One region of the Pseudogracilibacillus sp. SE30717A genome, then DNA from elsewhere that is predicted to be linked to it. Evidence: riboswitches for the same ligand, from Rfam matches in the RefSeq annotation. Region 1 holds a riboswitch; each other region holds the start of a gene.
What was found. Region 1 has a riboswitch for S-adenosylmethionine ahead of SPD48_RS17785 (5-methyltetrahydropteroyltriglutamate--homocysteine S-methyltransferase). Riboswitches for the same ligand answer to the same signal wherever they lie in the genome.
Positions count from the first base shown of each region.

Region 2: another riboswitch for S-adenosylmethionine. It lies ahead of SPD48_RS05490 (OsmC family protein); the one in region 1 lies ahead of SPD48_RS17785 (5-methyltetrahydropteroyltriglutamate--homocysteine S-methyltransferase).
Region 3: another riboswitch for S-adenosylmethionine. It lies ahead of SPD48_RS08465 (OsmC family protein); the one in region 1 lies ahead of SPD48_RS17785 (5-methyltetrahydropteroyltriglutamate--homocysteine S-methyltransferase).
Region 4: another riboswitch for S-adenosylmethionine. It lies ahead of SPD48_RS18780 (LLM class flavin-dependent oxidoreductase); the one in region 1 lies ahead of SPD48_RS17785 (5-methyltetrahydropteroyltriglutamate--homocysteine S-methyltransferase).

Region 1 covers NZ_JAXHDF010000013.1:44,814-50,408, reverse strand. Annotated here, with positions in the region: gene isdE (heme ABC transporter substrate-binding protein IsdE) at 1-500, shown strand, start outside; gene SPD48_RS17800 (FecCD family ABC transporter permease) at 514-1,497, shown strand; gene SPD48_RS17795 (ABC transporter ATP-binding protein) at 1,487-2,257, shown strand; gene srtB (class B sortase) at 2,268-3,038, shown strand; SAM riboswitch class I at 3,180-3,282, shown strand; gene SPD48_RS17785 (5-methyltetrahydropteroyltriglutamate--homocysteine S-methyltransferase) at 3,455-4,564, shown strand; gene SPD48_RS17780 (helix-turn-helix domain-containing protein) at 4,761-5,195, shown strand; gene SPD48_RS17775 (ABC transporter ATP-binding protein) at 5,192-5,595, shown strand, end outside.
Region 2 covers NZ_JAXHDF010000003.1:63,606-69,200, reverse strand. Annotated here, with positions in the region: gene SPD48_RS05505 (SpaH/EbpB family LPXTG-anchored major pilin) at 1-632, opposite strand, end outside; gene SPD48_RS05500 (sporulation histidine kinase inhibitor Sda) at 901-1,095, opposite strand; gene SPD48_RS05495 (response regulator transcription factor) at 1,196-1,918, opposite strand; SAM riboswitch class I at 2,723-2,828, shown strand; gene SPD48_RS05490 (OsmC family protein) at 2,939-3,388, shown strand; gene SPD48_RS05485 (methyl-accepting chemotaxis protein) at 3,553-5,301, opposite strand.
Region 3 covers NZ_JAXHDF010000004.1:297,371-302,965, forward strand. Annotated here, with positions in the region: gene SPD48_RS08455 (MDR family MFS transporter) at 1-684, opposite strand, end outside; gene SPD48_RS08460 (phosphotransferase enzyme family protein) at 1,208-2,146, shown strand; SAM riboswitch class I at 2,452-2,558, shown strand; gene SPD48_RS08465 (OsmC family protein) at 2,699-3,187, shown strand; gene SPD48_RS08470 (sodium:solute symporter family protein) at 3,187-4,809, shown strand; gene SPD48_RS08475 (cytochrome P450) at 5,013-5,595, opposite strand, start outside.
Region 4 covers NZ_JAXHDF010000015.1:71,143-76,737, forward strand. Annotated here, with positions in the region: gene SPD48_RS18765 (MetQ/NlpA family ABC transporter substrate-binding protein) at 1-91, opposite strand, end outside; gene SPD48_RS18770 (GNAT family N-acetyltransferase) at 88-594, opposite strand; gene SPD48_RS18775 (LLM class flavin-dependent oxidoreductase) at 711-2,009, opposite strand; gene SPD48_RS18780 (LLM class flavin-dependent oxidoreductase) at 2,033-3,049, opposite strand; SAM riboswitch class I at 3,115-3,217, opposite strand; gene SPD48_RS18785 (S-ribosylhomocysteine lyase) at 3,386-3,856, opposite strand; gene SPD48_RS18790 (amidohydrolase) at 3,853-5,019, opposite strand; gene SPD48_RS18795 (CPBP family intramembrane glutamic endopeptidase) at 5,224-5,595, shown strand, end outside.

The DNA.
Region 1 (5,595 bases):
TTTTACGATTGGGCGAGAAATATGATCGTTCTCAACAAGCGGAAGATATTGTACAGGAATTTAATGAAAAAATAGAACAAATAGAAGAAAAAACTGCAGATAAAAAGTCCCCGAAAGTTCTTATTTTAATGGGAGTTCCCGGCAGTTACTTAGTTGCAACGGATCGTTCCTATATTGGGGACTTAGTTGAAAAATGTGGTGGTATAAATGTCTATTCGGGCGAAGAGGTAGAATATCTTGCTTCTAATACTGAGTATTTACAACAATCCAAACCTGACATTATTTTACGAGCTGCACATGGGATGCCTGATGAAGTTGTGGAAATGTTTGATAAAGAATTTAAAGAAAACGATATTTGGAAACATTTTGATGCAGTCAAAAATAATCGTGTATATGATTTAGAAGAATTACTGTTTGGTACGACAGGTAATCTAGCAGCTTCTGAAGCGTTAGATGTATTATATGATTTACTATATGAAGATGCTCAACATGATAGTTAGAAGGATGTCGGTTATGAAAAAAACAATCATTAGTTTTATTGCAATCATCATTTTGTTTTTTGGAGTCGTTTATTTTTCTGTCTTTACTGGAAGTATCGATGTATCTATGTCTGAGCTTATACACGGATTAGTATCTGGCACGAATGCAGATGTGCAAGTCATTAAAGATTTACGATTCCCTCGCATCATTATCGCAACCTTTGCTGGAGCATCTTTATCTGTGGCAGGAGTATTGTTACAAGCTGTTTTACGAAATCCTCTTGCGGAGCCTGGAATTATTGGAGTTTCAGCAGGTGCAGGATTTATGGGAATGTTAATGGTAGCAATTTTTCCTACATTATTCTTCTTTACTCCTTTATTTGCTTTTATAGGCGGTGCGATTGCTTTTGCGCTTGTGTATTCTTTTTCATGGAAGTCTGGTTTAAACCCGTTACGGATGATTTTAGTTGGAGTAGCAGTAAATGCTATATTTACAAGTTTGAGTCAGACATTTAACTATCGGGGAAGTTATACATCGAGTCTTGTGACAGAAGTAACGACATCTACTTTGGCGATGAAAAAATGGAGTGAAGTAGAGATAATTGTTACGTATGGAACGCTCGGTTTATTAGTTGCATTTCTAGTTTTCAGTTGGTGTAACTATTTAGTGTTAGAAGATAAAACAGCTAAAAGCTTAGGGTTTAATGTTAATTTAGCTCGTTTTATTGTCTCTGCAATTGCTGTATTATTAACATCTATTGCTACCGCAACAGCGGGGATGTTCATTTTTGTTGGCTTAATTATTCCTCATATAGGGCGCTTATTAGTTGGCACAGATCATAAAAAGTTGATTCCTTTTTCAGCGATTCTAGGAGCGGTATTAATCTTATTATCTGATACATTAGGACGATTGATCATTGCACCTAATGAAATTCCAGCCTCTATAATTATGGCGTTAATCGGCGGACCATTTCTCATTTTCTTATTAAGAAAGAGTGATAGAATTTATGGAAATTAAAAACATTACCTATTCGTACCATGATAAAAAGAACGTATTAGAAAATGTTAATGCGGGTATCGAGTTAGGTAAAATAACGACGATTATTGGTCCGAATGGTTCTGGAAAATCAACATTACTCGGTATAATGGCAAAACATTATACGCCTCGTAAAGGAAATGTCATACTAGATGGCAAGGGATTATCAGCCTATAAATCAAAAGAATTGGCTAAAAAGATTGCGATTGTAAATCAACAAAATAGTGCTCCAAACGATTTGACGGTAGAAAAGCTCGTTAGTTATGGTAGATTACCGTATAAAACCATTTTTTCATCCGACAAGGATGCAGATAAGGAAGCGATTGAATGGGTTTTATCTGAAACAAATATCCAACATAAAAGACATGAAACAATTGATCAACTGTCGGGAGGAGAGAGACAGCGGGTATGGATTGCAATGTCATTAGCTCAGCAAACCCCATTTTTATTTTTAGATGAACCTACAACATATTTAGATATATACTATCAATATGAAGTATTAGATCTAATTAATCGCTTAAATAAGGAATACGAGATGACGATTGTGATGGTTTTACACGATATTAATCAAGCGATACGTTATAGTGATAAAATTATTGTGATGAAAAATGGAACAGTTTTTGTCCATGGTGATCCTGATACAATTATTACGGTAGATTTAATGAAGGAAGTTTACGGTATTGATATGATGATCAAAAATGAAAAAGACACGGGTCTTTATACAATCCCTATAGGTATTTAAAGGTGATCAAATGGAAAGAAAAAAGCCAAATAAAATAAAAAAATTATTTTCGAGAATTTTTACAATGATTTGTATCGTAGTTTTTAGTTATTCTCTGTATGAATTAAGTGGGATTGGCCTTGATTATTACTATAATCGACAAGTACTAGCTGAAGCCCAAGAAATATATAATAATGGTATTGAGCAGAAGAGTGCAAGCGATGATCAATCGGTTCGAAAACAATTTCTTGAATTACAAGAAATTAACGAAGATATTATCGGATGGATACAGATTAATGATACAAAGATAAATTATCCTATCTTACAAGCAGAAAATAATACCTATTATTTAGATCGTAATTATAAAAGAGAACAATCTAGAGCAGGAAGTATTTTTGCCGATTATCGAAATTATTTAACAGAAGAAAATAAAAATTTTATTTTATATGGCCATCGGATGAAAGATGAGACAATGTTTAATCAGTTAACAAAATACTTGGATGAAGACTTTTTTGACACTCATTCAACCATCCATTTTGATACGTTATATCATAGTTACGATGCTATTGTTTTTTCCGCTTATTATACAACGACGGATTTTGATTATATACAAACTGATTTTGATACAGAAGAAGAATTTCAATCGTTAGTAGATGAAATGAAAAATAGATCCGTCTATGCAACCGATGTTTCTGTTCAAGAAGATGATACGATATTGACGTTATCAACATGTGATTACACGCTTGACCCGGATGAAGGACGTTTCGTTGTTCATGCTAAGCTGGTAGATAGGGATAAATAGGTCGCAAAAAACAAATGAACAGTCATTTGACACTATATGTTAGGCACGCAATAATGAATAGGTAAAATCTTAAACTATTTTTTCCTTGACTTTTTTACTCAGTCAAGTTAAATTAGTAATCAATAATTAAATAGTTTTAATTTCTTATCCAGAGAGGTGGAGGGACTGGCCCTTTGAAGCCTCGGCAACAGACTTTTACAAGTACTGTGCCAATTCCAGAAGCGTAAATGCTTGAAGATGAGAAGAGTGAAGGACTATCGTGATATTAACCTCTTCTTATTCAAGAAGGGGTTTTTTGATGTTAAAAAACCCCGAAAAATTCAAGGCTACAGGAGGGGTGGAAAAGACGATTATCATCAATGTTTAAAAAAGAGCGAATTAATTCTAATAAACAATATGAGAGAGGATAATAATTAATGACAATTACATTAACGAAAGCACCATTTAAAGCAGATCATGTAGGGAGTTTATTAAGACCGGAAATCATTCATCAAGCGAGAAAAGATTTTCAAGCAGGAGATATATCACGAGAAGAGTTATACGACATTGAAACACAGGAAATAAAACGTATTGTTGATAAACAAATTGAAATTGGCTTGTCTGCTGTAACAGACGGAGAGTTTAGACGTAGATTTTGGCATACTGATTTCCTGGAGCATCTAAATGGGGTAGAAGGGTATGTGCCGGAAACAGGTTTTATATTTAATGGGGACGAGGAAACAGAGAGATATGATGTACGAAATGTCGGTAAAATCTCATTCAATCCAAACCATCCACATATAAAAGATTTTATTGTCTTCAATGAAATTGTAGATGGACGTGCTGTTGCCAAGCAGACAATCCCAAGTCCGAACCAGTTATTTAATAAGGGTATTCGCAACGAAGAAATTTATCCGGATATTGAAGAATATGCTGCAGACATTATACAGACGTATCGAGATGCGTTACAAGCATTTTATGATGCAGGTGTACGTTATCTGCAATTTGATGATGTTTATATTGCTGGTCTATCTTCACCAGACATTCCTTTTAATGACGGTAAATATTCAAGAGAGAAATTGATTGAATTAGCGTTAAAGGTAATTAACGGGGTGCTTGAAGGAAAGCCGGAAGATCTTTATGTAACGACTCATCTTTGTCGTGGGAATTATCGTTCGAATTGGGCATTTGAAGGTAGCTACGGATTGATTGCTCCAACACTATTTGCAAAAGAAAAAGTGGATGGGTTTTTCCTTGAGTATGATGACGATCGTTCCGGAGATTTTAAACCACTGGAATATATTCCAAACGGGGGACCACAAGTAGTGCTAGGTTTATTTACATCCAAATCTGGTCAATTAGAGGATAAGGAAAATATTAAAGCAAGAATTAAAGAAGCAACACAATATATTCCGAAAGAACAAATTTGTATCAGCCCACAATGCGGCTTCGCATCTACTCATCATGGAAATAAATTAACAGAAGAAGAACAGTGGGACAAGCTAAAGTTTATTACTGACATTGCAAAAGAGGAATTAGGCTATTAATATTTTTACAGCCTTGGAATAATTCAGCATTCTGAATTGACTAAGCATATTAACTTTACAGGCTATCGCTTTTTTCATGTGATAGCCTTTAGTTTGTGGGAAAGTCATAGGCAATAAATTATACCATCAATGTTATTCTTTGTTGATAGACCGGGTTTACAATATATAGCATACTAGTGAAGGAGGTGTGAAATGTATGATAAATATGAATTTAAAAAGGCTTAGGCAGCAACATTCATTTACACAGGAAAAATTAGCAGAAGATTTGGGAGTTTCTCGCCAGGTCGTTGCAAAATGGGAAAAAGGAGAGTCTACACCAGATATACATTTCTGTATCAAATTAGCAGAATTATACGATGTTACGATTGATAGTTTAGTACACTACGATGAGCAGGAATCTGGTATATCCATTCCATCAAAGGGAAAGCATTTTTTTGGTACAACGAAAGTTGGAGAGCGAGGACAAATTGTCATTCCGAAAGAGGCTAGAGATTTATTTCATATTAAAGCTGGCGATACACTTATTATAGTGGGAGATGAGGATCGAGGACTTGCAATTGTCCCAAAAAGTTACATGCAGGGCTTTTTTCCACCCAGTGTCCTCCTAAATAAAGAGGGGGATGAGGAATGATCGCAATCGAGGTAAAAAATGTAACCAAAACATATGGTGATAAAAAAGCTCTTAATGATGTTTCACTAATAGTTAAAAAAGGGGAAGTGTTTTCATTACTTGGAGTAAATGGGGCTGGAAAATCAACACTTATTAAAATACTGTCAGGTTTAGAGAAGTTAACAAGTGGTCAAGCCTTTATTTTCGGTTATGATGTGATGAAACAAACAGATCGAGTGAAACATTATATTGCTGTCTCTCCACAAGAAACAGCAATTGCACCGAATTTAACTGTAGAAGAAAATTTAGAGCTAATGGCAGGAGTGCATAATTTTTCAAAAAAGGAACGTGCACAAAAAGTTAGAGAAATAATAGATACATTTTCGCTTACGCCGCTTCAAAAGCAGCGAAGTAAAACGTT
Region 2 (5,595 bases), on a different contig from region 1:
ACGTTTAAATTCCCGGAAAAAGGTGTAATCTCATTAGTCGCTGCACTGTCTTCCTCATTTCCATTCATTGATTTTTCAGAATCTTGTTTTTCACGTTCATTTTCTATACTTTCCTTATTACTTTCCGGCTCTGAGGTCTTTACATCCTCATTTTTTTGCTCGTCTTCTGATCTTGTAGAGGTTTCATCATTTGCAGCTATTACTTTATCAACAGTAAATACATATTCTTGAGTGTTAGTCATCTCACCATCTATAATGCCTCGAATATGTAGCTTGTTTGTTTCAATTAGATTTGTTAAGACTATTTTTGTATCTACTATTGGTTGGTCATCTACTCTATTTAGGATGACTTTATAGTTCTCTTTATCGTACGTGATCGTAACATTGTCTCCAGCTAGTTCTTTTGTAGCTTCTATGTTCACTTTTGCATCTTCGGAGAGTGACAATTCAACACGATCCATCGCATTATTTAATACAGATACATTAATGACCGCTTTTTCAGTCGTAGAACTAGGTTCAGCTATAATCTTAAAGTTTTCTTGATCCGTGTCAATTGACTGCCCAATAGCTGATAATCCAAATTGTGAACTTATTAGCATAATAATTAGAATCAGTGGAAATACCTTTTTCACAATATTTTGCCCTCCTTAGAAGAAAATCCATCACTTTACGGTCACAGTCTTGGTAAAAACCTCAAGCTAAAAAAATCACCCTCTTACATTTTTTTAGTCAATAGAATTGCCGAAAATTTCATGCATTGATTACCTATTATCACCACCCTTAATGCCATAATCTATGTGAGTCAGACTTCAAATAAATTGAAGTTAGTCGTTTGCAGTTTTATTATTTCAAAACGGCGATAGTAACTGATGGATTATTCAATACTTTATTCCAAAGTCGTTATTTCATCCTTAGCTTTACTAGCTTTTTATTATTACTCTTATGAAAAAAGACTAATTGGTTTAAATCATCAGAAACAATTAGTCCTCTTTTGTTTAACTCCTTTTCGAGTAAACTTATAAATTCAGATTCTAAATTTAATTCTTTTGCTTTTAAATATGCATGAACTAACAAACGATCATCTAAGTTGTTCATTTGTAGTCATCCTTTACCCTAGTAATATAAACACTATATTTCTTTCAAATATGTAAAAATAACAATTATATTGAATTTACAGTGAAGTATTAACCATTTATCACGGCTCTAGATATTCTATCCTTTCATTTCTAACACCGTTATTTACTCTTTCTATTTTTACCCAGCCATTTCTAATGGCTAATAGTACTGCATTTGTACGATCATTTACATGCATTTTCCCTAATATGTTTCGAACATGAGTTTTGACTGTATACTCAGTGATCCCAAGTTTTTCTGCAATCTTCAGATTACTATCGCCTTCAACAAGAAGCTCTAATATCTCACATTCTCTAATCGTTAATATATGTAATGGTCTTTGAATGTCACTATCTAGGTCTTTCAATTGATATTTCCTTCGTAATTTTGTGAATTCTTTAGCTAAACCATCACTTACATTCGGGTGTAGCCAATATTTACCTTCAACTATGGATAACATTGCGTCAATTAATAATTCACTTTGCATTGACCTTAATAAAAACCCTCGGGCACCTAAAATAAGTGCTTCTATCATATAGTCAACGTCGTAATCATTTCCTGATAATAAGATGATCTTAGTATCCGGTGTATTAAATTGATTTAAATTTTTTAACTCAACCAATTGTACGTCGATTACTAACAAATTTGGTTTAAATGTATTTATGACTTTTAAAGCATCATGCTTACATTTTCCAAGAGCAATTACTTCTATAAAAGATATTGATTCTAAGATTTTTTTTAAACCATCGAGAAATAACTTATGACTGTCTATTAATGCGATTGTTATTTTCTCTTTACCATCCAAAATTTAATCACACCTTAACATTATGAAATTTTATAAATATAACATCGAATTATTAAACATCCATAATAGATATAATTCATTACATATTTTACACTAATCCTTTAGTTTCAAGGAAATACTTATGCATAATTATACTCTCTTTACTCGACAAATAAATCACCCTTAAGAGGTATAAAAATACATATCTTTCTATTTGAATTGTATATTTGTAAATATATTTTAATAGAATAGACATGAAATTGTATCATTCAAACGTTTCTTAGCTACGTTACTCTATTCGACACGAACATTTATATTTTTTAACAGTTCTAATTTATGGGAATTGAAAAGTTATTAAGGACCAGTCATTATGACCTACTGGAATAAAGTATTAGTTCTTTAGGCTATAGTTTGGTTTTTAAAAGTTTGTGTAAAGTTAAATAGAAACCTATACACTTTAGTTTTTTAATTCTACCTACCATGATTTATATAAGTTCTATGTAGAAAACAATTCATCCCATAAGAGGTTTTACCGATTTATAAATATATTTAACCAGACCTATTTTCTTTATATAAGAATTTGGTACCATTACTTAACTCTTGCCAAATAAATATTTTAATAGTTGTTTTTAATCATATAGGCCGTTCCTTATTGAAAAAATAAGAAGATTAATACAAAACAAAAGAACGGTTCTATTTGCAGAACCAGCCCTCCAAATATTAACTAATTATTTTTTTATAAACCAAAACCAATTAACCCGATAAAAATGATTGACATTATTATTATACTCGTATATATTAGTAACTAATTAAATAAACGCAATTTTCTTATCTAGAGAGGTGGAGGGACTGGCCCTACGATACCTCGGCAACAGACTGCATCAGTACTGTGCCAATTCCAGCAGACTATCCATTGTCTGAAAGATGAGAAGGGGAATCAAATTATATATTTAGCCCTCTTCTAGTCGGAAGAGGGCTTTTTATTTTTCTTCTTCAAAATAAGAAAAAGCGGCTTATTTAAAAAATGAAGGAGGAATTAACATGGCAACAGTAACATTTAAATCAGATGTAAAATGGGCAAAAGAAGGAGTATTATCGATCGCAGACATTGGTGGAAAGGAAGTAATCATCGATGAGCCACCTAGTCTAGGAGGAACAGACAAAGGACCAAACCCTGTGGAATACATATTAGCAGCACTCGGTGGTTGCATTAATGTGCTCGTCACATCTTTTGCAGGGAAAATTGATGTGGAAGTAGAAGATGTAGAAGTTCATCTCGAGGGGGACCTGGATCCAGATGGCTTTTTAGGGAAAAATCCAAATGTACGTCCCGGTTATGAAGAAATCCGTTATTCGATTTCACTGAAATCACCCTCCCCGCAAGCAAATATTGATGCACTACTTGCTCATGTTGATCAAGTATGCCCAGTCAAAGATACACTCACGGGAACACGTGTGATTCATACAGAAAATAAGCAAGCAACAATCTAGATTATAAAGGCTTATGGGAAATATAAACCATAAGCCTTTTCAATAAGGATTCTACTTCAATCGTAAACTAATACTTACGCACGGCATTGTTAGAAGTATTCCTTCTAAAACAATTTTGTCATCGATGATTTTTTACCACTACCATAATTTCTATTTTTCATGTATTAAAGTTTAAAGTGATGAACCAGGTCATTCAATTCCGTGGCTAAGTTCGCTAATTCTTTTGAGTTCACAGCTACTTCTTCCATTGCAGCACTAGTCTGTTGTGTGGATGCAGAGGTTTGCTCCACTCCGGCAGCTGATTCTTCTGAAATTGCCGCAATATCTTCAATCGTGCCATTCATCTCATAGCTATTTGTCGCGATACTAGCCAAACTTGAAGAAACAATTTTTACATTGTCGACCATGTCGGTAACAGCTTTATTAATTCCATCAAATTTTTCACTTGTTGTTTCAATTTCATTTGTACCTTGCTCTACTTGTTTATATCCGTCTAGCAAGGTATTGGTTACTGAGTTTGATTCTGTTTGAACATTCGATACGATCGTTGTAATATCTGTGACAGATTCTGAAACTTGTTCGGCCAGTTTTCTAACTTCGTCTGCAACCACTGCAAAGCCTGCTCCATGTTCCCCAGCTCGTGCGGCTTCAATAGCAGCATTTAAAGCAAGCAAATTCGTTTGTTCAGCAATATCCTGGATAACAGAAACCAACTTCGATATTTCCTGTGATTGAGCATCTAATCCTTTTACTTTTTCCACAGCCTCTTGAACGATTTGATCAATTTTACCCATTTGACGTTTAGAAGATTCCATCAACTGACTACCTTCATTTGTAATGCCTAGGACTTCTCTAGAAGAATCATAAATAAGTTCTCCATGTTCATTTGCTTTCTCAACTTCTTTTGCATAATCCTGCATTGTTGTGGCTAAATCACTAATACCATTAGCTTGTGTTTCAGTTCCAGATGCGATTTCTTCCATCGTAGTAGCTATCTGATCAGATCCAATCTTTACCTCATTAGAAGACTGATTTAATTCTTCAGTTCGGCTTGTTATTGTTTCCGAAGCATTAGAAATGCCGTAAATCATTTCTTTTAGCTTTTCCTGCATCTGGTTCAAGGCGGTCGCAAGTTGAGCCGTCTCGTCTTTTGTTTTAATATTAATTTGCTCCTGTGATAAATCACCATTTGCCAAATAATCCATTCGCTCTGCTACCATACTAATTGGCTTAGATATTTTATTAGAGAATATCCATATAACAATGATTCCAATGACTAAAGCTACTCCCGTAACTATAAAAATGATATTTAAAATTTCTTTTGCAGGTGCATTAAAATCCATTTCATACGTACCAGCAACTACATTCCAACCCCAATTAGCATCCTTTTTAGAATAAGCTACTTTTGGTGCAATATCATTCTCATCGTCCGGCATTGCCCAAGAAAAGTACGTATATCCTCCGCCCTCATTTGCCATTTTAATATTTTCTTGAGTTGCTTTAATTCCATTTGGATCCGTTGAATCCCACGTATTTTGACCTTCTATCGTTGGGTGTGTAATAACATTACCTTCATCGTCTAGAATAAAGATATAACCATTTTCCCCCAAATTAATACGCTCATTAATTGGTCGGTGACCTTCGGAATTCTGCTCACCCAACACTGCAACCTTTACTTTTTCTTGTGCATCTTCTAAAGGAAGGGTTCCTTTTTCTACTTCTTCATTTAATGCTTCAATCATTTCAAGCGTCATTTCAACACTGTTTTTTAAATTTATTGCACCAAGTTCGTTAAGACTAGTTTCACTTTTTTGATAACTAAAAAACCCTAATATACCTAATGGGATTATTAAAATTAAAATAGAGACAATGATTAATTTTGTTTTAATAGAGTGTACATTTAATTTTTTCATCATTTACTTCCTCTCGATGTTTGTCAAAGCTAAAATGTTTAAGATGAGACTCTAATTGACGTAGAACGCGAGCCACTTAGCGTAGAGCAATTCCACACGGCATAGAATCAATTGGCGTAACGTTTTTAAAACGATTTTATCTTAATTAAAAATTACTTGATTCATAAAAGAACATTCATTTCTGTGGCGAATACCTGCGTTAATCGTATAAAAAAATATTTTATGTATTGCAGTTAATCATCCATCTCCACCCTTCTTGTAATCTACTGTTCTATTAATAAATAGACAGAAAAA
Region 3 (5,595 bases), on a different contig from region 1:
ACTGAACCCATAAATAATCGCTCCAAAACCAACTGAAGAGAATAAAATAGAAAGAACATCAATTTTCGGCTTTGTAACTTCACCTACATTAACTAAATATTTAGATGCGAACAATATTGAAAATAAAGCAAAAGGAATAACAGTAATAAACAGATAGCGCCAACCTAAATATTCAACAATAATCCCGGATAATGTTGGTCCAATAGCAGGAGCAAACATAAAAACTAACCCAACAAGACCCATTATTTTCCCTCGTCGCTCAGGAGGATAAAGGAGTAGAAATACATTAAATATAATTGGCATAAGCAATCCAGTTCCGATTGCCTGTATTAATCGGCCAACTAATAATATCGTAAAGGTAGGTGCCATTGCACTAATTGTGGTACCAATTGTAAAGACAGTCATAACTCCTATAAATAATTGTCTCGTAGTAAACCATTGCACTAATAAAGCAGATATCGGGATGACCATTCCCATCACAAGCATAAATCCCGTTGCCATCCATTGCACTGTTGGCAACGTAATATCAAACTCATTCATTAACGTTATTAAAGCAATATTAAGTAACGTTTCGTTTAATACAGCGAAAAAAGCCCCTATGATTAATGAGATCATAATCGGTAATGTTTTAACATTAGGGTCTTCAGCCAAATATTCATATTTTGGAAAGTCCTTTGTTGTCATAATAATCCCCCATTGTATTTATTATATTTTCGAAGTATATACAAATAAAGCATATTCCATAAATAAACCTCCTATCCAATTCTGAATAGGAGGCAATAATTATAATCGATAGATAACCAAAAAAACGTCAAAAAAGTAAAAGGTTTAAATACAATTATCTATGATAAATTACATACTAATCCTATTTAGAAAAGGGTCGTTATATTGGCTAGATTTTCTTAACTTTGCCGTATATATTAATACACATTATCTTAAAAAATCTTAAAACCAATAACGTAAATTTTTCACAAAATAGGATTATAAAATCATGTAATTCAATCACCTTTCAATTTTTAATGAACCTATATCTTATATAGTAAATGGAAAAATGTCAAGTTTTAGTTATTATTTGTGATCAATTAACTATATTAAATTATTGTGTGAATTTTAAGAAAACACCCAGTATAATGATTATGATATGTTACTTTCGACCTTTAGTATCACAATTTATTATAAATACATATAACTTAAAAAGGAGATTAATATGCAAGAGAGGGCTATAGAACAAGTAAAAAAAATATATGATATAGATAATTCAAGCACTCTTGAACTTTTAGGTGGTTTTGATAATAATGTTTATCTTTGCCGTGATAAAAACATTGTGATTAAATTTCTAGACAAGGTGACTCACAAAAAAGAGTATTTGTTAAATGAGCTAGAGGTTATAAACTTAATGATGACACACGGTATTCATACTCCAGCCCCAATACCTTCGAAAAATGGGATGGTAATTGAATTGATAAAGGGTATGAAAAAAGATTTTTATCTTGTTGCATTTTCCTATGTTAAGGGAAAGATTCTACTAGATTACGAGGAAGACAATCAACTTATTAAACAATGGGGTAAGACGTTAGGTAAAATGCATAATATATCAAAAAATTTTGCTTTTAAACTCGATAATTTTTTTGTGGATTGGAATTATGATATAAATTTCGAGAAATTTTCCAAAGGAAAGGGGCAATTAATAGAAAAAAAATGGAGAACATATATGAAGAAGTTATCTTCAATGTCGTGTAACCAAGATATGTATGGTATTGTCCATCACGATTTACATAATCAAAATATAATAATAAGTGATAATAAAATGTACGTATTGGATTTTGGAGATGTTCGAAAAAGTTGGTATGCCTATGATGCTTCCATACCAGTTTTTCATGCGTTAGAAAAAAACAGGAAGAATAAGACGGATAATATTAAATTTTATGAACGATTTACGAAATATTTCTTTGAAGGATATTGTGAAACGTCTAACTTCTCAATTGATCAATTTAAGCTTATTCCGTTCTTTCTCGAGTATAGGTTGCTATATTCATATTTATTTTTTATAAATTCATTTCCATCTAATAAAATGAGTTCTGATATGAAAAATAGTTTGGATCGCATGAGGTATAGAATTGAAAACAATGTACCATTCATTACTTAAGTATTATAATCACAAGCAATTTTAGAGTAATGCGTCATGCTTTCTTAGGCAGGTTTAGATTTAGTAGATATTGCTTTGACACTCTGCTGTTGTGAGTGTTATGTTTTCTTCTAGTAGTTCTCTAAACATTCAAGTTACATTCGAGTCTAAAGGTAAAGGCTCACATGCTGTTATTGCTCCATATCACATATTGGTGTGCTTATTTAATAATCAGCATTTGTTTTTACTCATAAGAAACGTGTTAACAAAATTATTGACTTTTTAAAATGGTAAGTTTATAATCCTATTAATTAAATAATTAAGAAATCTTATTAAGAGAGGCGGAGGGACTGACCCTGCGAAGCCTCAGCAACCAGCAATTTTTTGTATGGTGCTAATTTCAGAAGAATACTTTGTATTCTGAAGATGAGATGAAATGTTCGTGGTTTTATATACATGCCCTTCTCTCATCATTTCGAGAGGAGGGCTTTTCTTATTGATTAAATGAAAACAGGAAATTTACACCTTTAAATACCACTAAATTTATACGAATACTTATAGGAGGAATTAGACTTGAACACAGAAAAAACTAACTCATCAAACAAAAATCATAGGAAAATTATAGCAAGTTGTAAAAGAACTGGTGAAATGAAGAGTATAAATACCGTTCGAAATTTTTCCTTTCCTATTGACGAACCAATTAAATTAGGCGGAAGTGATGAAGCACCAACTCCTATGGAATATATTTTAGGTTCATTTAATGGATGTATCTTAATTGTTGTGGAAACAATCGCTAAAGAAATTGGATTTACATTTAAAAGCTTGCGATCAGAATCAGTTGGAACAATCGATCGACGAGGCATGCAAGGGGTTGATAATATTAGCCCTCATTTTCAAAATGTAACAAATACTATATGGTTTGAAACAACTGAAAGTGTACATCGAATTCCAGAACTAAAAAAACTCGTTCAAAAAAGATGCCCGGCCTATAATTTATTCTTGGACGCAGGGATTAACATAACATTGGATTGGATTTATCTCGAAAAAGGCGGTGAGCAATAATGACTTCATATGGATGGTGGTTAATAATATTTGCGATTGTTTACACATTTGGATTAATTTTAGCAGGACAAATTTCAAGAAAAAAAGCTAATAAGACTGGATACTTTGTCGGAGGTCGTTCATTTAATAAATGGATCGTTGCTTTTTGCATTACAGGCTTATTCTCGGGCTCTACTTTTATTTCCATTCTAGAGTTATCTTACCTAACAGGAGTATCAGCTATCTGGTATGGGGTTGCGGAGACTGTCCAAGTATTGATCATCGCTTTTATCATTATTGGGCCATTTCGCGAAAAATTAGTTGTCACTGTTTCAGGTTTAATTGGAGACCGTTATGGAAGAGCAGCACTTGGGATTGGTGGCGCTATTACCGCCTTTGCTTTTCCAATGTGGTCAGTTGCTACCGCAATCGCTTTCGCTTCAGCCGTCCATGTGTTTACTGGAATTTCATTAACATTATCAGTCGCCTTTACTGCGTTTCTATTATATCTTTATTTGAAAGCTGGAGGCATGTGGTCAATCGCCCTCACTCAAACAATGAACTTTTTTGTTTTTATTATTATGTTCATCATCGGCATACTAGCATTTTTTATCAATCCTGGAATTGATGGTCTACGCTCATTTGCAGTCTCAAACCCAGCAATGTTTCAATTAGATAGTGCCGGAATTCAAGTAATTGTGGCTTGGTTTGGTACATTTTTGGTCAATGTCATTTTAGCGCAAGCTGCTTTTCAAATGGCTTTATCCTGCCGTACACCTGAAGAAGGACAAAAAGGATTAAAGTTAGCTGCCGTCTTTGGTATTCCTTTTATCTTTTTTGGTATTTTATTCGGAATCTCAGCAGCGATCGTCGTTCCAGAAACAACGCTTGGATTAGTAGCTTTACCACAATATTTAATGGAAGTTCTTCCTGCTCCACTTGTTGGATTATTTTTCCTTGGTATCTGGGCTTGTGCATTAAGTTGGGGAGCACCTTGCCAATTTTCTGGAGCGACCAGTTTAGGTAAAGATGTTGGTGGAGCACTTTATCCTAAAGCAACATCAGAACAGCTTATTACGTATACTCAACGTTCCCTATTGGTGCTGACAGGATTGATGATTATATTTGGTATGTTAAGAACAGAACAAGCTGCATGGTGGAATATTTTAGCATGGACAATGAGAAACTCTGCTACCTTTGCTCCTGTTGTTGCGGTATTGTTTTGGAGAGTAGCAACGAAAGAAGCCGTGATTGGTTCAATGATTTTTGGATTTCTATCTGGCATCACATGGTACCATCTTGGTGGCTGGGCTCCAAATGAATTCTATTTAAATATTCATCCGGTTTGGATTGGAATGTCAGCGAATATAAGTGTTTTAGCTCTTATTACATTGATCCAACAGGCAGCTAACTTGGAATTCAATTTCCTTTCATCAAAGTCGAGAAAAGGGCACTATGCATTATTCTCCGGTTTATTAGTTTTAATTGCTTTAGTATTAAAATTTCATGTTATATACGAATATGGATTGCTTGGGATATTCCTCTTCTCGATTCTTCTGTGTTTATTTATAGCAACAATTATCTACGTACCATCAACAAAAACTGTTTTACCTTACGAACATAAGGTTGTGAAAGCAAAATAGTTAACTCAGTTGGGAAGCTATTTGTAATAGAATAGCTTCTTTTTTGTGAAAATAGAAGTTAATAAAGGTTGAAATTTGTTACGAAGAAAACAAATTTTTTTATACTTTATATGATAAAAGAGCAGATAAAGCATAGGAGCTAGGATAGAAGTTATCCTAGCACTTTTTTTTGCAGCTTACATTTAAACTTGTACACACTTTTTTTAAATACGTTGAACATCCTGTATTATAAATCCGCTTTTTGGTACACTAGGCATTCGCCTGACGCTCATATTGAGATTCTGTTTAGGCACCGTATAATCCATTTTATTGACCATGATATCCAAGCATGTTTTCATCACTTCGATTGTTAACCATTCACCTGCGCACCGATGCCCTGTAATATAATCGCCTCCACCTTGGGGGATGAAATCAAATGGACTTTTATCCCAGTCTTTAAAACGGTCGGAATTAAAGTTACTTGGATTTTCCCATAAGTCTGGATGATGATTATTACCATACACATCTAATAACACAAGCGTTCCTTCCTTGAAATCATGTCCTCCCCATAGAAAATCTTTTTTTACAATGGCGGGAACAAGCGGAAAAAATGGATAATACCTCCGAACCTCTTGAACGAACATTTTGTAATTTTTCTCATCAGATGCTTTTAGTTTATCTTTTTCATCTGGGAAATCATGAAGAGCCAATGCGCTTAACACAATATAAACTGAAATAGCAACGGTTGGACGTAATAGATTTAGTACCTCAACAGCTGCGGTATGTTTACTTAAAAGACTTCCATCC
Region 4 (5,595 bases), on a different contig from region 1:
CTTTTGTGTTGCCTGAAGCTTGATTTCCACAACCAATTAAAAGAAACAATCCAGCAAACAATGTTATAAATACCGGTATCTTTTTATTCATCTTTTTTCTCCTTCTCTCATTTTAAATGAATAACATTGAATCTGATTTCCATTTTTTATATAGTCTTTTGAATCATCTCGGATAAATCCGTATTTTTCATATAAACGTATAGCTCCAGACATTGCTTTAGTCGTGTGTAGATAAATAGCATTGACATGCTTATTTTTAGCGTAAGAAATTGCTTGATCGAGTAATTTTCTGGCAACACCTAATCCTCTAACATTAGGCCGAACTGCTAAAAAGCGAATAATGGGAGCATCGATTTCAAGTCCTGGCAGCTGATAAGCCTCAGAAGCTGAACAAAACAATTGCATTGTCCCTACGATTTCTTTCTGAAAAATAGCAACATATATGGCATCAATTCTTTCATTATCGACAGATGCTTTGATTTCTTCTTGATATTTTCCCCAACGTTCATTCGTAAACGACTCTTTATACTCCCCATAACTAACCATTAACAACTCTCTTACAATTTCTCTTTCTGAATCTTTCATTTCCCTCACGATCAACAAGTCCTTCCTCTCCTCTATTTTCACTCCTCCTTATCCAATGTATTCCTATTATAAAACTTGGAATTATATTAATATAAATTGCCTTTTATAAAAAGGCATACATTTTTTTAGTATAATGTAGACAATTTTCGGTGCCGGTTTTGCTTAAAAGGTAAATTCAACTGTTCTCTAAGTGTCTGGTGCCCTTCATGGAGTTCGTAATAACCACGTTCTCTTAATATTGGAACTACTTCACAAATAAAATCATGATACAAATCGCCTAGTACGGGAATGGTTAACACGAAACCGTCCGCTGCTTCTTGTTCTATCCAATCAATCATTTGAAACGCAATTTGTTCCCCGGTTCCAATAAAAGCGCTTTTAGGGGTAGTAACTCTTTGAGCGACTTCTTTTAAGGTTAGCTGTTCTTCTTGTGCGAATTGTTTAATATGATCTGTCACAGATTGAAAACTATTTTTTCCTACTTCTCCTATATCGGGGAAAGGCTTATCTAAAGGATATTGAGAAAAATCATGATGATCAAAATAGCGCCCTAAATAATTAAGTGCTTCATCAATTGATACAAGTTCCGTCAATTGTATATATTTTTTCTCCGCATCTTCCTCGGATGTTCCGACAATAGGAGTTAAACTTGGAAAAACAAGAATTTCTTCTGGATCTCTTCCATTTTTCTTTGCTCTAAATTTTACATCCCGATAAAATGCTTTTGCTTTTTCAATAGTATCTTGGTTCGTAAAAATAACATCCGCTTTTCTCGCTGCAAAGTCTTTTCCTGTTTCTGAAGATCCCGCCTGGAAAATAACTGGTTGACCTTGGAGAGAGCGTTCGATATTTAAAGGTCCTTTAACAGAGAAAAACTTTCCTTCATGATTTAATGAGTGTAATTTATCGTCTTCGAAAAACACACCGCTCTCTCTGTCCCTTATAAACGCATCATCTTCCCATGAATCCCATAGACCTTGAACGACGTTTACATGTTCTTCAGCCTTTTCATAGCGAACGGCATGTTCAGGGTGTACACCTTTATTATAATTACTTGCACTTCCTTCTAGAGGGGAAGTAACTACATTCCACCCAGCCCGCCCATTACTTACTTTATCTAAAGAAGCAAATTGACGAGCGACCGTATATGGTTCACTATATGAAGTCGATAAAGTACCGACAAGTCCAATTCGGTCTGTAACAGTAGCCAGTGCCGAAAGTAAGGTGAGTGGCTCGAACCGGTTTAAAAAATGTGGGATTGATTTTTTATTTATATATAAGCCATCCGCAACAAAAACGAAGGATAGACCGGCTTTTTCTGCTATTTTTGTTATTTCTATATAATGCTTAATATTTACACTTGCATCTAAAGGTACGTCTTTACTTCTCCAAGCGTTCATATGGGAACCAGGACCATTAATCATCAACCCTAATTTTATTTTTTTGCTCAATTGGACACCTGCTTTCTATTATTGTTTCCGATTCTATTTGGACGTAATAATTTAAACGACTTCTTTCTTTCATCTTCTTTTTGAAGTGGGGTATGCAATATAAATTCATCAATATCATACGTCTTATGCAAAAAGTCTAATTCACTCTTTATCTTTTCTGAAGTTCCTTTAATTATTGCAACCTCCTTCTCTATTACCTCAAACGATTCTGTCGTTTGTCTCTTCAAAGCATTAACCTGTTCGGCAGATTGTACGAGAAGTTTTCGCCCTTTCTCAAAAATAACTTGGTATAGTTTTAACTCTTTTGCCAGATCGTCTGCTTCTTTGTTGGAGTCAGCTGCCAATACTGCCACGGCAACAATCAATTTACCTTCTGGATACATATTACGATACGTCTGGGAGGCTGCTTTTAAAGCTTCATCATCGCTATTTAAAAAACGCGCAAAAACAAAATGCGTCTGTAACTTGGCTGCTAGCTCTGCACTGTTCGCACTCCCACCAAGCAGAAATACATCTGGCTTGATGATTGGCTCCGGCATTACTTTAATTCCTTCCAACGGATGCCCTTTTGGGATTTCCTCATCGATTAACTGTTTTACAAATGTATATCGTTCATTAAAATCAGATCCATTGTTTAATGTTCCGTATTGTAGTGCTTTAGTGGATAAATCAAAGCCGCCTGGAGCTTTCCCAATTCCTAAATCAACCCTGCCTGGCGCTAAGGAAGATAAGACATAAAAATTCTCAGTTACTTTATATGGACTATAATGTTGTAACATCACTCCTCCAGACCCTATATTTATGTTTTCAGTCTGTGCTAATAAATGTGCGATCATTATTTCCGGAGAACTTCCTGCTACATTTTTCATGTGGTGATGTTCAGAAACCCAAAAACGTTTATACCCCCAATCTTCAGCATCTTTTGCTAATTCAATTGTACTTTTAAACGCATCCGTTGCGTGTTTCCCTGGAAATATTGGACTTTGATCTAGAATTCCTAACTCATATCCCATCTTTATTCCTCCATTTAAAAAGCCTCTTCCTTTTTAATTAAGAAGAGGCCATAACAAACTATCTCTTCTTATTTTTAAGTTATGATAACTTTCTGGATTTGGCACATCACTTCAAAAGTTGTTGCCGAGGCTTCATCAGGCCAGTCCTTCCACCTCTCTTTATAAGAATTACGTTTACTATATTTAATTTATTATTTATCCTATATGTTTACTGTGATTTAAGTTGTGTTTAATCATATCCCATAATTTTACTTCCGTCAATACGTTTTATAACTATTTTTTAAAATGGGCTTCTTTCACATATAACAGCATTTCTCAAATAATCTTTCACTAATCCTATTGAAACACTTGTCTCCATTCTGCTTTCTTAGCAAGCATTTTACGCGCATTTTCTTGGGCTCCTTCTAAACTATGACTTGCTGCCCAGCCACATTGAACTTCATTACAAGCCGGAACCTCTGTCGCATTAAGCACATCTTCTAATACTTTTTCTACTAATAATAAGATTTCATCGTAATTATCATGATTAATTACGGATAAATAATACCCTGTCTGACACCCCATTGGACTGATATCAACAATTTTATCTGAATGATTTCTACTCAATTCCGCCATTAAATGCTCTAATGAATGGATAGCCGGCATTTCCATATGCTCCTTGTTAGGTTGTGTAAACCGTAGATCATACTTATAAATTTCATCACCATTAATTCCTTTACTTACTCCTGCTAGACGGATATATGGGGCCTTAACTTTCGTATGATCTAAATTAAAACTCTCTACATTTAGCTTTTCGACTTTACTCATTTTCTATCTCCTCCTATATCTTTTTTATTAGTTAACTTTAATAAATCTTTCGCACTCTCGTACAAGAATTTTGCTGCTGGCATCAAGGCTAATTCATCAATTGTAAATTTCGGATGATGCCAATCTTCTGTACCATTTGTACCAAAAAATACAAATGCACCTCTTATATCCTCCAAATAATGTGAAAAGTCTTCCCCACCCATAGACGGTTCGGGATCAATTACTGTTAATAGCTGTTTTTCAGCAGTCCGGTGAAGGGACTGATTAACTTTTAGATCATTTATTAATGCTGGTGGTCCAGGATACCAGTGCACCTTCGCTTGTTGACCAAAAGCCAGACTAGTTTGCTGGACAACTAATTCAAATCGTTTCTTCACTTCTTGACGTATAGAATTGCTAAACGTACGAATTGTTCCTTCTAACGTTACTTTATTAGGAATTACATTCCAAGTATTGCCCCCAACTATCCTTGTAATGCTAATTACAGCACCTTCCAAAGGGGACACATTTCTACTGACAATTGTCTGTATTGCTGTAATCAGATGAGCGGAAGCAACAATAGGATCATGCCCAGCATGAGGAAGTGCAGCATGACTTCCTTTTCCGTTGATTTCCACGATAAATCGATCAACAGCTGCCATCATGGCGCCATTTTTAAGTCCTATTGTCCCTACAGGCAAATCTGGCTTATTATGAAGTCCAATGATGTAGTCGATATCTTTTAATTGTTCATCTGCTTTTACTAATTCAGCGCCGCCGCCAGACTCTTCAGCTGGTTGAAACAATAAGCGAATGGAACCTGGTAAAGTATCTTTACTTTTTTGGAGTAGATAAGCTGCACCAATTAATGCAGCAGTATGAAAATCATGTCCACAGGCATGCATCTTGCCTTTTACCTTCGATGCATATGGCAAATTTGTCTCTTCCTCAATCGGCAATGCATCAATATCTGCACGAATTGCTACTTTAGGAGAATCATATTTACCCTTAATATCTGCGAAAACACCTGTTTTTAATGTCGTTCTCTTAATGACGATGTTTTTTTCTGTCAGCCATTCCTTTATCCGTTTTGTTGTTTCATACTCTTCCAATGATAATTCAGGGAATTGATGTAATTGTCGACGAATATCGATTAAGCGAGCCTCTAATTCAGCGTAATCCATTTTCTCCCCCTTATATTAATATGCATTATTCCTATTAATTAACTTGGTTTTGTATTACTATATCATCCAATTATAGTAAATGCAATATTCGATTCCCATATTCTTCAAGGCAGTTTGTTAGAAGATGGATGAATTCACGTGTATTAACGTAAAATATGTTATGATACTTTATGTAAAATTTAATTGATAAAGGAGTTTATTTACTTGTTTCCAAAACGATACTGGTTTGTTTTTCTAACTTACGTGTTAATGTTACTAGTGACTGCTTTTGTTCCAGTTTTTATTTATTTTATTTTTACTGTTAACGTATTCGAAGCTGCATTATATACCAATGTTGTCGGCTTTATTATTGGCACAATTATCGTCTTATGGTTAATGCGTAAAGACATAAAAGAAGAAAATAACGTATCTTCCTTATCTGCTGGACAAATTATCGGGTGGACAGCGTTAGGAGTCCTTCTAGCATGGATTGTACAGATTATCGCTGTTAATATTGAGATAGAATTATTAGGAATAAATCCGACTTCAGAAAACACCGAACTTATCGTGGAACTAACAAAACTTAATCCAATATTT